DNA from 2 places in the Peribacillus sp. QJM3NY_7 genome. Region 2 is predicted to be linked to the other one. Evidence: riboswitches for the same ligand, from Rfam matches in the RefSeq annotation. Region 2 holds a riboswitch; the other holds the start of a gene.
The links. A riboswitch is a leader RNA that binds a small molecule or an ion and turns the genes downstream of it on or off. The one in region 2 is predicted to bind glycine.
Positions count from the first base shown of each region.

Region 1: linked by a shared signal. The riboswitch ahead of gcvT (glycine cleavage system aminomethyltransferase GcvT) and the one ahead of AC0VX1_RS03210 (amino acid permease) in region 2 are both predicted to bind glycine.

Region 1 is NZ_CM149663.1:3,600,962-3,608,890, reverse strand. It holds gene AC0VX1_RS17250 (hypothetical protein) at 1-286, shown strand, start outside; gene comGF (competence type IV pilus minor pilin ComGF) at 234-713, shown strand; gene comGG (competence type IV pilus minor pilin ComGG) at 706-1,092, shown strand; gene AC0VX1_RS17235 (YqzE family protein) at 1,208-1,393, shown strand; gene AC0VX1_RS17230 (YqhG family protein) at 1,438-2,235, opposite strand; gene AC0VX1_RS17225 (DEAD/DEAH box helicase) at 2,213-3,901, opposite strand; glycine riboswitch at 4,279-4,366, shown strand; glycine riboswitch at 4,370-4,453, shown strand; gene gcvT (glycine cleavage system aminomethyltransferase GcvT) at 4,594-5,700, shown strand; gene gcvPA (aminomethyl-transferring glycine dehydrogenase subunit GcvPA) at 5,718-7,064, shown strand; gene gcvPB (aminomethyl-transferring glycine dehydrogenase subunit GcvPB) at 7,057-7,929, shown strand, end outside.
Region 2 is NZ_CM149663.1:662,596-670,524, forward strand. It holds gene AC0VX1_RS03185 (ABC transporter permease) at 1-369, shown strand, start outside; gene argH (argininosuccinate lyase) at 385-1,869, shown strand; gene AC0VX1_RS03195 (hypothetical protein) at 2,192-2,398, shown strand; gene AC0VX1_RS03200 (sodium:solute symporter family protein) at 2,534-4,012, opposite strand; gene AC0VX1_RS03205 (DUF3311 domain-containing protein) at 4,009-4,209, opposite strand; gene AC0VX1_RS03210 (amino acid permease) at 4,486-5,826, opposite strand; glycine riboswitch at 6,015-6,093, opposite strand; gene AC0VX1_RS03215 (amino acid permease) at 6,601-7,929, shown strand, end outside.

The DNA of each region.
Region 1 (7,929 bases), 2.6 Mb from region 2:
TTGTATATTACTGGCCCTTGCCATTTTACCAATTCTTGAAGAGGTATTGACGCAGCGGAAAGATATTCCCGTAAGGACCGAAGCCCACCATTTATTATATGAAAGATTGACGGCGTTCATGGATGGGGAGATTCAAGCAGTTGGTCAGGAGATCATTTACAAAAAAAGAAGCTTTGAATTGTTTTGGAAGGACCATGGGGATTTCCCGGGAATGATTAAAGGGTGTGTACGCTATGAACATGAAACGGGTAATTGGGAATCCATTTGTGATGCTGCGAAAAAATGATGGCTTTACGATGATCGAATTGCTTTTTTCTTTATTGATTTTAATGACGACGTCGCTTTTCGTTCTGCAGCTCTTCTCGATCATTCACACCCAGATGAGGTCCGTTGATAAATTGCATCCTAAGGAGTGGGAGGTCTTTACCATGCAAGTGAAGCAGGAGGTCCGGAGTTCCAAAGCACAAGATGTAATGGGAAATAAATTATATTTGCTTTCAGGTGAACAATTAGCATCGCTGGAACAATATGAAGATAAGGTCCGAAGACGAGTGGATGGTATGGGGCATGAGGTCATCTTGCAGAACATTTCGGAATTCCAGGTCAATAAGGATGGCAGTGTCATTGTTATAAATATAACGGATAAAGCAGGGACTACTTTCAGTCGAAGATTTCATCCTTTCTTTAGGAATGATACGAAAATTGATGAATAATCAAAAAGGAGTCGTTTTCCCGATGGTCATGATTGTGGCGAGTGTTTTCATCATGTTCACGATACTAATGATCGACCAGTTTATCATTGATAAAAAGTTTTATAAAGAAGTGGAAGAGTCGCTTGTGGCCGACCATCTTGTCCATCTAGCCATCAAGGATGTGACGGCAGAGTGGGGCGAAGAGATTCCGAAAATCATCCAGGGGGAAATATCATATCCCAATGGTGTGGTGCGATATTCCTTAATGAAGCAAGAAGGTCCTTACGTCTATATCGAGTTTTCTTCCAAAACTAAAAATGATCGAGAGGGCAGGGTCATCATTCAATACGATAAAGAAGCGGGGGAAGTGAAAGAATGGTTGGAGAGGCAAGCTGTGTAATAGTAAAATCAACACCATTTTATTAGGGAACGCGAGAGGTTTACGGTGAAGGGAGCAAGGAAAGGAATAAAAAAAGCGTAAACCGGACATACTTTGCGTAGGGTGATGATTTTATATGTCTACAAACGCTTATATTAAATATCTGACGCAGCAGCTTGTCGAGTATTTCAATCTGACGAAAAAAGAACGAAAAGAAAAACGCCTTCACAGAAAAGAGGATAAAAACCAGGGTATGTCACATTGGTTTGGCATTGTCCCTTTTGCTTTGTCGATGTTTATAAGGAAAACGATCAAAAAGTAAAACAGATGTCCTGAACTTGGGACATCTGTTTTTTTGTTCTTTCCTTATCCCAAAGCCCTATCTGAAAGGTAAAATAATCCTCCGTTGATGATGGAAATTCTGATGTTGGGTTCATATTGTGCTTTTAGTGCTTCTTTTTCGGTATAATAGCTCTCACTTTTTTCGTCCATATCCTTGTAAAAATGCTCCAATAAATTCAAGTCATTCTGCCAGCGCAGCATTGCTTCCTCCGCCCAGGAATGGTCATCATCCTCGAAACTGGTTCTGATGTATGTATCAAGTCTTGCCAATCCACTCTTGGGCATGATCAGAGGTGAAAGCGTAAAGGAGTAATCCGGTATTTTCGGGGTGACGTTAATCGGTAAAACCCGATGGTGAAACCCTTCCATTATTTCACCCGAGATTAAATTCAGTCCGATTGACATGAAAGTATCTTTTTTGCGGTCGCATTGATAGGATATTTTCACATTCAGGGTCAGCCAAGGAAACAAAGGATTATTTCTGCCTTTTGATGGAGGCGTATTCTCAAAAAGTCTAGTATACCCTGCCAGCTTTTTGGTTGATTGAATAATCTGGTGAAGACGAGGGGAGCCGAAATGAATCATTTCTCCCTTTAAATCGGATGGAGCTTGTTCTGGATCGGTAATGAAAGTGATTTGTGCCGGGTTCGGAACACCTCCTGTTTTTTCTAGATAATGCCAATAAAAGGGTCTGTTCATTAATTCTTTATCCATCTCAATCGTCAATTGCACTGTAAGGTGGGTTGGTGCATTATCCAGTATTTCACAATCATTGGCTTTAAAGAAAGTGATTAAAAAATCATGAATTTCCCGTTGCTGCATGAACCTCACCTTCCTTCATTGATTGAGCGAATTGGATCAACGATGAAAAATTATCCATCTTGACTTTCATTTCACCTTCGGTTTTGGACTCGCCGACCACATCAATTAAATATTCTTCAATGTTGTTAATATCCAGTTTGGTTAAAATATCATCCAATTCACCGATTACTTTTTCAAATAAATTTATTTTTTCGTATAGTAACTTCAGTATATGTTCTTCAACTGTATTTTTCGTGGCAAAGTTATAAATCATCACATCTTCTTCCTGACCAAGGCGGTGAATCCTTCCAATTCTCTGTTCAAGCCTCATTGGGTTCCAGGGCAGGTCAAAATTAATCAAGTGATGGCAAAACTGAAGGTTTATCCCTTCCCCGCCAGCTTCTGTTGCGATTAATACCTGAATGTTCTTTTGGAATAATTCACGCATCCAGTCTTTCTTTCCGCGCTTAAAACCGCCTCGGAAAGGAACAGAAGAAATTCCATTCTGCTGTAGGTACCATTGGAGATATAGTTGAGTCGCCCTATATTCCGTAAAGATAATCACTTTGTCATCTATTTTCTTGATCAGTTCCAAAGCTTTTTCAGCCTTTGAGTTCTGGACCGTTTCATTCACTTTAGTAAATAAATCATCAAGCTTTGCCAAAAAATCAGGGGAAGGCTGATCGTATTTATCCCTCATATTCTTTAATGTATAAAAGACAGCCTCTCTGCTGCTGCATGCTTCCCTTTGGAGAGTGAGAGCCGAAAAGGCGCTTCCTTTTGATCCATCCGAAATTGGCTTGAATTTGGAAACAGCATCATACAATGCTTGTTCCGTTGGAGAAAATTCAATGGTGATGGTTTCCACATGCCGTTTTGTCCATTCAATGCCAGTATCGGCCCGCCGGTTTCGAATCATGACAGTATTGACCAGTTCCTTTAGGTGTTCATCTTCAGTTATGTTCCGGCCTTTCCCTTTATACTTTTCCGAAAAGAGCGAAGCATTTCCCAAGTGGCCCGGTTTCAATAACGAAACGAGGTGGAATATCTCCTCGACTTTATTTTGAATCGGAGTGGCTGTCAGGAGTAAACAAAATTTCTTTTTCAGATTTTGGACGAATTCATAGTTCTTCGTCTTATTATTTTTAAGTTTATGAGCTTCATCAATAATGATGAAGTCATATTCCTGAGTAAAGATGATATCTCGATGTGGAGCGCGTTTCGCTGTATCAATGGATGAAATGACCACATCACAGGAGTCCCAGACATAACTTTTTCTCTGAACGACTGCCGGAATATGAAACTTGGTATTCAATTCAAATGCCCATTGTGTGACAAGGGAAGCCGGAACAAGGATCAATACTTTTTTTACAAGGCCCCTAATCATATACTCTTTTAGGATCAAGCCTGCTTCAATTGTTTTTCCCAGCCCTACCTCATCAGCCAAAATGGCTTTTCCATTCATCTTTTCCACTACTTGCTTCGCCGCTTCCAATTGATGGGGAAGCGGGGTTAGCTGAGGAAGATGCTTTGGGGCCTGTAAACCTTCGAAATCAGGGATGATAAGGTTTTCCTCCATTTGAACCGCCAACTTATAAAGCTCCCAATTTCCCCATGGACCGTCATTTTCCATCTTTTGCAGAAACTCGTCATTCCATTCAGAATTGAAGGATATATTGATTTTCATAGAAATAACTCCCTCTTAAATCATAATTTCCTTAATATAAGGTCAAAACCCGAACATTTCATATGTGAAGTAAGAAAAATATTTCTTTTTCAAAAAATATTGCAGAGATAAGTTTCTTAGGGTAGGATATAAGTATATTTAGAAAATTCCAATTTCCAAACGCTACAAAGAATGTTTGTACATCGATTTTGCAGTTCGCGTTTTCTTAGTATGGGCTATAGGCTCCTAATTTATCCAAGATTACTGAAGGAGATCAGTCAAACGGTTTCTGAAGTTTTAGGAGAATTGGCAGAGAATGCATCCCATTTATGCTAAAAGGTTTTACCGATGCTTGGAACTTATTCGTTTCCTTTCAATGGTAGACCATTTATATGCGGGTGAAGATAAGGGGAGAGACTACGGATGTAGCGCCGAAGGAGCAAACTTAGCAGTGAATCTCTCAGGCAAAAGAACTCTTATTGGACGCAACTCTGGAGAGCGCCGCCCGTTATGGGACGGCCACCAAAGGGGAAAACCTATTACATAGGTAAACTTTCAGGTTTCAGGACAGAGAAAAAGCTCAAACGGGCTTTCTCTGTCCTTTTTTGTGCTTTTTTCACATCATGAATCAGGATGTATCTGATGCGTAATGACAAGAAGCTTTTGATAATGAAGCCAATTAATTTTTAAAAAAATCTGAAGGGGGTCATGTTTTGACCAATTTAAACAGAACACCACTATTTGAGGTTTATCGTGAATATGGAGGTAAAACGATTGATTTTGGCGGCTGGGAACTTCCTGTCCAATTTTCGGGTATAAAGGATGAACATGAAGCCGTACGGACAAAAGCGGGGTTATTTGATGTTTCCCATATGGGGGAAGTCGATGTTAAGGGGCCTGGGAGCCTTTCCTTTTTACAGAAGATGCTGACAAATGATATATCAAAGCTGCAACAGGGCGGGGCCCAATATACCGCCATGTGTTATGAAAACGGAGGCACGGTTGATGATCTTATCGTGTATAAAAGGGCTGAGGACGACTATCTGCTCGTGGTCAATGCAGCGAATACAGAAAAAGATTTCAATTGGCTTCAAGCGAATTTAACGGAAGATGCCCAAATTACGAATGTATCAAGTGACTATACACAGCTGGCACTTCAAGGACCAGCTGCAGAGAAGATATTACAAAAACTATCCGGAAGTACTGACTTAAGTGAAATTGGATTTTTCAGGTTCAAGGATAATGTCATGATTAACGGTATCTCCACGCTGGTATCCCGTACTGGATACACTGGTGAAGATGGTTTTGAAATATATAGCGACAGTAAAAATGGCCCTGCCCTTTGGAAGGCGATTATGGATGCCGGTAAGGAAGAGGGGGTTCAGCCAATTGGTTTAGGCGCTCGTGATACCCTGCGTTTTGAAGCGAAACTGCCGCTGTATGGGCAGGAGCTTTCGGCGGACATCACCCCGATAGAAGCCGGGATTGGTTTTGCAGTAAAAGTGGATAAGGAAGTTGATTTTTTCGGGAAAGCCGTTCTTGCTGAGCAAAAGGAGAAAGGGGCTCCCCGGAAGCTTGTGGGAATTGAAATGATTGACCGTGGCATTCCACGTCATGGGTATAAGGTCTACAGCGGTGATGAAGTCATTGGCGAGGTCACGACTGGTACCCAATCGCCAACATTGAAGAAAAACGTTGGATTGGTACTTATCGATAAGGAATTTTCGGTGCTGGATGCGGAAGTCGAAGTGGAAATCCGTTCCAAACGTTTGAAAGCCGTTATAATACAAACACCTTTTTATAAAAAACCACGTAAATAGAGGGGAATGGTCATTAGATGAAACATCGTTATTTACCCATGACAGAGCAAGATAAACAAGAAATGCTGGAAGCGATAGGGGTATCCGCTGCTGAAGAACTTTTCAATGATATCCCTGAAAGCGTTCGTTTTCAAGGAGAATACGATATCAAGCCTGCTAAATCGGAACCTGCATTAATGAAAGAATTATCAAGGCTTGCTGCAAAGAATGCGGACCTTAAAAATTATGCTTCCTTCCTTGGTGCGGGTGTCTATGACCATTATGCGCCGGTCATCGTCGATCATGTTCTTTCCCGTTCTGAGTTTTATACGGCGTATACACCGTATCAGCCTGAAATTTCACAGGGCGAGCTTCAAGCAATCTTTGAATATCAAACGATGATATGTGAATTGACGGGTATGGATGTGGCTAACTCCTCCATGTATGACGGCGGGACGGCGCTGGCTGAAGCAGCGATGCTTGCTTCAGGACAGACAAGGCGGAAGAAGATTCTCATTTCAGGAACCGTTCATCCTGAATCAAGAGAAGTTGTGAAGACATATGCAAAAGGGCAACGCGTGGAAGTGATCGAAATTCCTCATAAAGACGGTGTGACGGACTTAGCTGCTTTAAGGGAATTGGCGAATGATGACATTGCAGGAGTGATCGTGCAATACCCGAACTTTTTTGGCCGGATCGAGCCATTGAAAGAAATGGAAGAAATCATTCATGACGTCAAGTCCATGTTTATCGTTTCCAGTAATCCGCTTGCATTGGGAGCTTTGACATCCCCTGGTGCACTCGGTGCAGATATCGTAACGGGGGATGCTCAGCCATTCGGCATTCCAGCGGCATTCGGTGGCCCTCATTGTGGATATTTTGCGGTTACTAATAAACTTGTACGGAAAGTTCCGGGCAGACTCGTCGGTCAAACGGTCGATGAGAATGGAAAAAGAGGGTTTGTCCTGACGCTTCAAGCTCGTGAACAGCACATTCGCCGTGACAAAGCCACATCCAACATTTGTTCCAATCAAGCTTTGAATGCCTTGGCCGCTTCTGTTGCAATGACCGCGCTTGGGAAAAAGGGTGTCAAAGAAATGGCCGTGCAAAATATTCAAAAAGCACATTATGCAAAAAAAGCAATTATGGCAAAAGGGGTGGAAGTGATATTCGACGGTCCTTCGTTTAATGAATTTGTCATTAAACTGCCTGCTCCGTTTTCAGAGGTCAATAAAAACCTTTTTGAAAAAGGGATGATCGGCGGCTTCGATTTAGGGACGGTTTATCCTGAATTGAAAGACCATATGCTGGTTGCGGTAACTGAACTAAGAACAAAAGAAGAAATTGATGCACTTGCGCAGGAATTGGGGGATCAACATGAATAATCAAGATCAATCACTCATTTTTGAAATCAGTACTTCCGGCCGGATCGGGTACAGTCTGCCAGAAATGGATGTTGCAACTATTCCGCTCGAAGAAATTCTTCCTGCCGACTACATCCGTGAAGAAGAGGCAAAGCTTCCTGAGGTGTCCGAACTGGATATCATGCGTCACTATACTGCACTTTCCAAACGGAATCATGGGGTGGATTCGGGTTTTTATCCGCTGGGTTCATGCACGATGAAATATAATCCGAAAATAAATGAAAATGTGGCACGTTTCAACGGTTTTGCCCATATCCATCCATATCAAGATCCCGCTACTGTACAAGGAGCATTGGGACTATTATTTGATTTGCAGGAACACTTAACGGAAATCACCGGGATGGACCAAGTGACATTACAGCCTGCAGCAGGTGCCCACGGTGAATGGACAGGATTGATGATGATTCGCGCTTTTCACGAAGCGAATGGCGATACAGAACGGACGAAAGTGATTGTACCTGATTCGGCCCATGGTACGAATCCTGCCTCTGCCACTGTTGCCGGACTAGAAACGATTACGGTGAAGTCCGATGAAAATGGGTTAGTCGACCTTGAAGATTTAAAACGTGTTGTCGGACCTGATACGGCGGCCTTGATGCTGACGAACCCCAATACATTGGGATTGTTTGAAGAAAATATTTTGGAAATGGCACAACTTGTCCATGATGCAGGTGGGAAGCTTTATTATGATGGAGCGAATCTGAATGCAGTCCTATCAAAAGCACGACCGGGTGACATGGGCTTTGATGTGGTTCATTTAAATCTCCATAAAACATTCACAGGCCCGCATGGAGGCGGCGGCCCGGGTTCTGGTCCTGTAGGTGTG
Region 2 (7,929 bases):
CATATTCCACTCGTTGTCCGGTCGACTAATGCCGTTCTGGAGCAGCTGGATGATTCGATTGAGGAAGCAGCCAGAAACTTGGGGGCTAAGTGGTTTTATACCTTCAGAAGGGTAATATTTCCGATTATTATGCCTGGTGTTTTATCAGGGACATTATTGGCATTTATCGAATCTGTGGGGGAATTCCCGACCTCGGTCCTGTTGTACACGATTTCAAACAGGCCCATATCCATTGAAATCATGAATCAGCTTCGGATGTTCAATATGGGGCAGGCCGCTGCCTATGGGATGATTCAAATCACGCTGATTGTAATCGTTCTCTTTATTTCGAACAAGTTTTTTGGAATCAAAGCGGAAAAAGCTTTATAAATCGGAGGTTCAAAGATGAGCAGGCTTGAACAATTTATCAAAAATGAAGGTAGTGTCTTTCCCGGAAAAACCTATGTTAGAGAGCTTCTGATGCCTGTTTTTAATGATCAAAGAGATTACTTATTTGATGCAATGTTCGATATTCATCGGGCACATGTCATCATGCTTTCGGAACAAAAGATCATTAAAGATGAAGAGGCGAAAACCATGCTTGATGGGATTCGGAAAGTGGCCCAAACAGATCTCGCGCAGTTGACCTATCAGCCCCAATTCGAAGACCTATTCTTCATGATGGAGGCAAAGATCGGTGAGGAAATCGGCCATGAACTTGCAGGGAAGATTCATATCGGCCGCAGTCGTAATGATATGGGGGTTGCGATGTACCGGCTTGTTTTGAGAGGTCATCTGCTCCAATTGGTTGGCTATGCAAACCAATTGAGTGAAGCATTCTTGGTGCAGGCTGAAAAACATACAGAAACCTATATTACAGGTTACACACATACCCAACCGGCTCAGCCGACTACAATAGGACATTACTTTTTAGCCATTTATGATGTGCTTCAAAGGGATATTGGCCGGTTATGGGCAGCCTATGAAACGGTTAACCAATCCCCTTTGGGTGCAGCCGCGTTAACGACCACCGGTTTTCCGATCAGTCGGAACCGTACGGCTGAACTGCTTGGGTTTGATTCTGTGATTGAAAATTCCTATGACTCGATTGGCGGGGCAGATTATTTATTGGAAACCGCAACTGCCATCATGACGTGCATGGTCAATACCGGAAGGTGGATCCAAGATTTCCTGCAGCATGTGACAAGGGAGTTTGGTACATTTCACGTGGCGGACCCTTATGTTCAAGTGAGCAGCATCATGCCGCAAAAAAGGAATCCTGTCTCCATTGAACATTCCCGTTCGATTGCAAGCAGTGCGTATGGTGATGCACTTGCTGCAATGAATATGATTCACAATACACCATTTGGTGATATCGTCGATACGGAAGATGATTTACAGCCACATTTATATCGGGCTTTTTCGAATGCAGGCCGTGTCATGAAACTAATGTATGCCGTCATGTCGACTTTGAAAGTAAATGAAGAACATACAAAGAAAATGGCCGCAAAATCCAGTATAACGATTACTGAATTAGCGGATACCCTTTCAAGAGATTACGACATATCCTTTAGAAAAGCCCATTCCATAGCCAGTCATATTGCAAAAAAGTCGATTAGTGAAGGGAAAGAGCTATATGATTGGGACACACAAGAAATCAACAAGATCATCAATGAATTCGTATCAGTGAACATAGCAGAAGATGAATGGAAAAAAATAATCTCTCCCGAATATTTTGTGGAAATCAGAAGCATTCAAGGCGGGCCCTCCCCGAAAGAGGTTACGAGAATGATTTTAAATAGAAAACAAAAACTGGAACAAGAGTTGCAGGAATATAAGAAAGTGGTCAAAGAATTGAATGATGGCAGGAAGGCTTTAGTGGATTACTGAAATGAGCTTTAACGGGCATGAAACTCACGAGTATTTGCTTCATGGACACGAGTAAAAGCATGAAATTCACGAGTATTTGCTCCAAACTCACGAGTAAAAGCCCGAACCTTCTGAAAAGAGTATTTTTTGTTGGCTCGGAAGCAATACGATGCATTTCACTAAGAAAGCTTCATATTTTATGATATATAGTCATTCTTTATCAGGGTGGCTATTTATTTTGGATTTTTAATGCAACTGAGTCATCCCCAGTGACCATGAATATAGATTATTCCTAAAAGCAATTCTATTATTTGGAGAATATATAATGTGAGGCGGAATGTTAATGTCAAATAGATCTCAGTTCGGTGTTATCCTGATTTTAATAGCTTTCGTAATATCGATTACTTTTTGTTTGAACCCGGAAGTCTTATTAAGAGGTGGATATGATTTAGCTATGGATGGCCTGGTAGTATCCAGAACCTTGATGATTATTTTTTCGTTGTATTTATTAGTTAAAATAGGGGATTTGTTTATAAACAGAAAAGATTAATAGTCTAAAATGAGGTTTCCCATCAACAATATTGAGATAAAGGACACTATGCTTGGAAGCCGAGAATAAGAAAGGCTCAGTCTTTTGACTGAGCCTCCAATGTTTATTGATCCATAACCAGTTTCAAAATTTGCTTCATATATCGTTAACGGATTTAGGTTCCAACTGAACCGCGTGCTTTCTGAAAGCAATACTCACCGTGATCATCACAATGAAATTGACTGCCAATGCAATGATTCCCACATTCAAATCTTTTGCTGCTTGCGGCAAGGATGGAAACAAGGTCCCTATTGTCGATTGACTGAGTGTAATGCAGATTACGATGGCCAATCCGGTAATGATGCCGGCGATTGCGCCAAATTTATTGATCGGATTATTCCTTTTCAGACTAAAGAGAAGGGATGGGAAGAGCTGTGTGATGAGACTGTATCCCATAAGAATTAATGCCGACATCGTTTCGCCGCCGTTTAAGGTGAAGTAGACGGCTATAAGGGCAATGATTGGCACAAGGAACTTTGCCAATCGTACAATATGGCGATCGGATACGTTAGGTGCAAATTCCTTATAAACGTTTTTCGCGAGCAGTGTAGCGACGCTCATCAAAAGCATGGATCCCGGCACCAATGCGGTCAACAATCCAGCGCCGCCGATTATGCCTATAAACCATGGATCAAAGGTCTCGATCGAAAGGCGCAGCAATGAGAGGTCCGCATCTGCCCCAACGAGTCCGGGCACTTTCAATATAGCTGTAAACCCAACGAAAAAGACGAATAACAGCATGAGTGTATATAAAGGACTGATGATGGCGTTCTTTCGAAATACCTTGCCGCTGCGTGCTGAATAAACAGCGCTGAAAACTTGCGGCCACATATAGAAACCGAATACGAGCAATATTACCGTGGAGATGAACCATGATACGCTAAGCCCCTGATCAGGGAACTTTAGAAAACCAGGCTTGGCGGCATCAACCGCTTCAAACATCGGCTGAAATCCGCCAAAGTAATGTATCGGCAGATAAATCCCCAAAAATCCTATTATGGCGACCATCATGATATCTTTAATGACCGCGGTCCAAACTGAACCGTGTATACCGGAGATCATCACATAAATGGTAAGGCTGATCGCCCCCATCCAAACTGCCTCAGACATTGAGATGGCACCATAAGATGCTTCTGAGACAATGATCCCCAATCCTTTCAGCTGCACGACGATCACTGGGATCATCGACACCACACCGACAAGTGCAGCCAAAATTCCTAAACTGGGACTCTTATATTTGCTTACAAAGAAATCGGATTGAGACATCAGTTTATTTTCTTTGGCATATCTCCATATTTCCGGCAGGAGCCAATAGGATAATACGTAAGACAAAGTAATGTAAATTAGAACATATAGAGCGGGTGCGCCCTTGCCATAAGCCCAGCCGCTGCCGCCAAGGAAGGAGAAGGTCGTATAGATTTCCCCGGCCATCAGCAGAAAGACGAATATCGCACCAAAACCGCGTCCGCCCACCGTCCATTGTTCCAAGTCCATATCTTTTCCTTTTGAAGAGCGTATTCCTAAAAATATCGATAGAAGTAAAAATGCTAAAATGATTAAGAGAGCAATATTCATTCCTGGTCACCTTCCCGATTCCTGGGATCCAGCTTATACATGATGCCGAGTATGGCAGAGGTAAGGACCACCCACATAGCCATCCAGAACATATTGAAAGGCATCCCTAATACATATGGTTCTATTTTATTAACAAAAGGTAGAAATCCCAGTATGCCTATAAAAGGAACTAGTGTAAGAATATATATAATCTTCATTAAACAACCCCTCCGTTTTAAATAAAGTGAAACGCCCACCAATGGGGGTTTATTCTTCAATGCCACTGATGGATGGGTGAACCAAACCGGATGGAAAATTCATACATGACGGAAAAGGTCCGATAATATATACTAGCTTACACTATTTTGATATAAAATTTAATGCAGTTGCCTGATATATTTTAGCAAAAGTGTGCAGAAAGCCGAAGGCCTAATATGTTCATATGCAGATAAAGCCTTGAATTCATATTGAGTTTAAGGCTTTATTTCCTTTAGCTATCTTTTTTTTCGATAATTATATAGTATCACCAAGAGGATGAACCAGATTGGGGTCAAGAGCAGTGATAGCCGTGTAGCTTCAGCGAATAGCATAACAATAAGGATGAACAGGAATAAGCCTAAAATGACGTAATTGACAAAAGGTGTAAAAGGAGCCTTGAAAGTCGATTCGGCTCTTAGGTCAGGCCTTGTTTTCGAATATTTGATATGGGAGATCAAGATAATGCTCCATACCCATATGAAACAGATGGCACTGATGGTAGTCACGACAGTAAATGCCTGTTCCGGTATCAGCTTGCTTAATAATGCCCCTATTGATACAACGATTGTGGATGTGAATAAGGCATTGCCCGGGACAGCCTGTTTATTTAATTTTTCCAGTTTAGCAGGGGCTTCGCCATTCCTGCTTAACGTATAAAGTATTCGGCTCGTTGAAAATAAACCGCTGTTGCATGCAGAAGCAGCGGATGTCAAAACGACGAAGTTGATGATCCCTGCAGCGACTGGAATGCCGATTAACGCAAAGACCTCTACAAATGGACTGCTTGTGGCATCCAGTTGTGTCCATGGGTTGACGCAGAGAATGACGAATAGTGCACCAACGTAGAAAAGCAAAATCCGGACAGGGATTTTATTGATGGCAGATGGAATGTTCTTTCGCGGGTTCGCCGTTTCTGCTGCAGAAACCCCGACCAATTCGACACCGACAAATGAGAAGACGACCAACTGTAAAGATAACAGGAATCCGGAAATGCCATTGGGGAACATGCCGCCATGATTCCAAAGGTTCGTTAGGGAAACCGTTCCGGTATTGGTATTGAAGCCGATGATCAGAAGGAAAACTCCTACGATGATCAAGGCGATGATCGTGATTACTTTAATGATGGCAAACCAGAATTCCAATTCGCCAAAGATCTTAACGGTCAATAGGTTCAATCCTAACAGAATGACCAGACAAAGCAGAGCCGGAATCCATTGAGGGACATCAAACCAATATTGCATATAAACACCGACAGCTATGATATCGGCCATTGCGGTCATGATCCAACAAAACCAATATGTCCAACCGGTCACGAAGCCGGCCCATGGACCGACATATTCAGTTGCGAATTCAGTGAATGATGTGTACCCTGCATTGGATAAAAGCAATTCCCCCAGGGCCCTCATCACAAAAAACAAGGCAATCCCTATTATCATATAAGAGAATAATATGGAAGGACCTGCTAATTGTATGGCTTTTCCGGAACCTAAAAATAAACCGGTGCCAATGGTTCCTCCTATTGCAATCAGTTGTACATGTCGATTTTTTAAATCTCTTTTTAATTCTTGTTTAGCCAATTCGTACGCCCCCGTTTTTATAGTCTTGGTAGTGAATGTTTACCTGCATGGTCTTGGAGAGAGGGACGTGATTGTCGTCCAGCTTGCCTTTCCCATTTGTTGTTTTAGTCCAATCACAAAATGGACATTAAAAAAAGAGATTGGATAATACCAATCTCTTAAAGGGCTCAGAATAACAATATATCATTCGTTACTCTTCTGTCCTTTTGCCTGAGATTGTGAATCCTTCGGCGCTGCATCTTGTACAGTCTCTCCAGAAGCTGCTCCTGCTATAGTGTCATCCATAGCATTCATCGCTTGCTTGTATGCGGTTGTGAAGAAATGTCAGTCAGTGATAATTTTCCACTGCTTGATCATTTCATTATGCTTATAAAATAATATTGGAATTCTATCATCTATTTTTCGGTAGGTCAACAAATTTTTTGAAATGAAACAGGCATTATCTGTAGTTTAATAGTGGTCTGAATTTAACTTAAGGTCTAAGCAGAAGTGATTGTTTTCTACTCATTATGAACGATCACTATAATAAAATACTGAACATCATTTTTTTAAAATGATATTTTCTGATTAGAAAAATCAACAAGATATTATTGGCAACTGTTTATTTCAAAAATACAATTGTATTTTTACAGAATATTTACTATTATAAGATAAGAAAACATAAATGAAGTGTTATTGGTATTTTTTCGATAGAGCATTTCTAACTGCAATAATTAATAAGTTCATGGTAAGGATAGAAAAGCATTACCGATATTGCATCTGGAGGAGTTAATCATGTCGAACAAGGAATTAAAGAGAGGGCTGGAAGCACGTCACATTCAAATGATAGCTTTGGGCGGAACCATCGGAGTCGGGTTATTCATGGGATCTGCGAGCACGATCAAATGGACCGGGCCCTCTGTAATGCTTGCTTATGCCATTGCAGGTATTTTTATATTTTTCATCATGCGTTCCATGGGTGAGATGCTTTATTTAGAACCGACTACAGGTTCTTTTGCAACCTTTGCGAGTAGCTATATACATCCTTTGGCAGGTTATATGACTGCTTGGAGCAATTGGTTTCAATGGGTAATCGTCGGAATGTCCGAAATCATTGCGGTTGGCTTGTATATGCAATATTGGTTCCCGGAGTTACCGGCCTGGATACCAGGTGTGGTCGCCATGATCATCTTGGGAGCGGCCAACCTCATTTCCGTTAAATCATTCGGGGAATTTGAATTCTGGTTTGCACTTATAAAAATCATAACGATTATATTGATGATCGTTGCCGGCCTGGGCCTTATCTTCTTTGGAATAGGCAATGGCGGGGATGCGATTGGATTATCGAATCTTTGGGAAAATGGCGGCTTCTTTACGGGAGGCTGGACAGGATTCTTCTTTGCGCTTTCACTTGTCGTGGCTTCCTATCAAGGCGTTGAGCTTATCGGCATCACAGCAGGGGAAGCGAAAGACCCAACGAAGACCGTAACAAAAGCGATTCAATCAATTATATGGCGCATTTTAATTTTCTACATTGGTGCCATTTTCGTCATCGTGACAGTATTCCCTTGGGATCAACTGGATGACTTAGGCAGTCCGTTTGTTTCGACCTTTGCCAAAATAGGTATCACTGCAGCGGCAGGCATCATTAATTTTGTGGTCATCACTGCGGCGATGTCTGGATGCAACAGTGGGATTTTCAGTGCAGGTCGTATGCTTTACACACTGGCATTGAATGGCCAAGCTCCGAAAGTCTTTGCTAAAGTATCTAAAAATGGAGTTCCGGCATATTGCACGATCGCTGTACTATTAGGGTTGGGCATCGGGGTTATCCTGAATTACCTTGCACCGCCGCAAGTATTCCTTTATGTGTACAGTGCGAGTGTTTTGCCTGGGATGATTCCATGGTTTGTCTTACTTATCAGTGAGCTTAAGTTCAGAAAGGTAAATGCCGCTGAAATGGAGAAACATCCGTTCAAAATGCCGTTGGCCCCTTACAGTAACTATGCGACAATAGCCTTTTTACTGATGGTGCTGGTAGGTATGTGGATCAATCCTAGTACAAGGATTTCCTTGGTTGTCGGAATCGTTTTCCTAGCCTTGGTAATAGCAAGTTATTACATG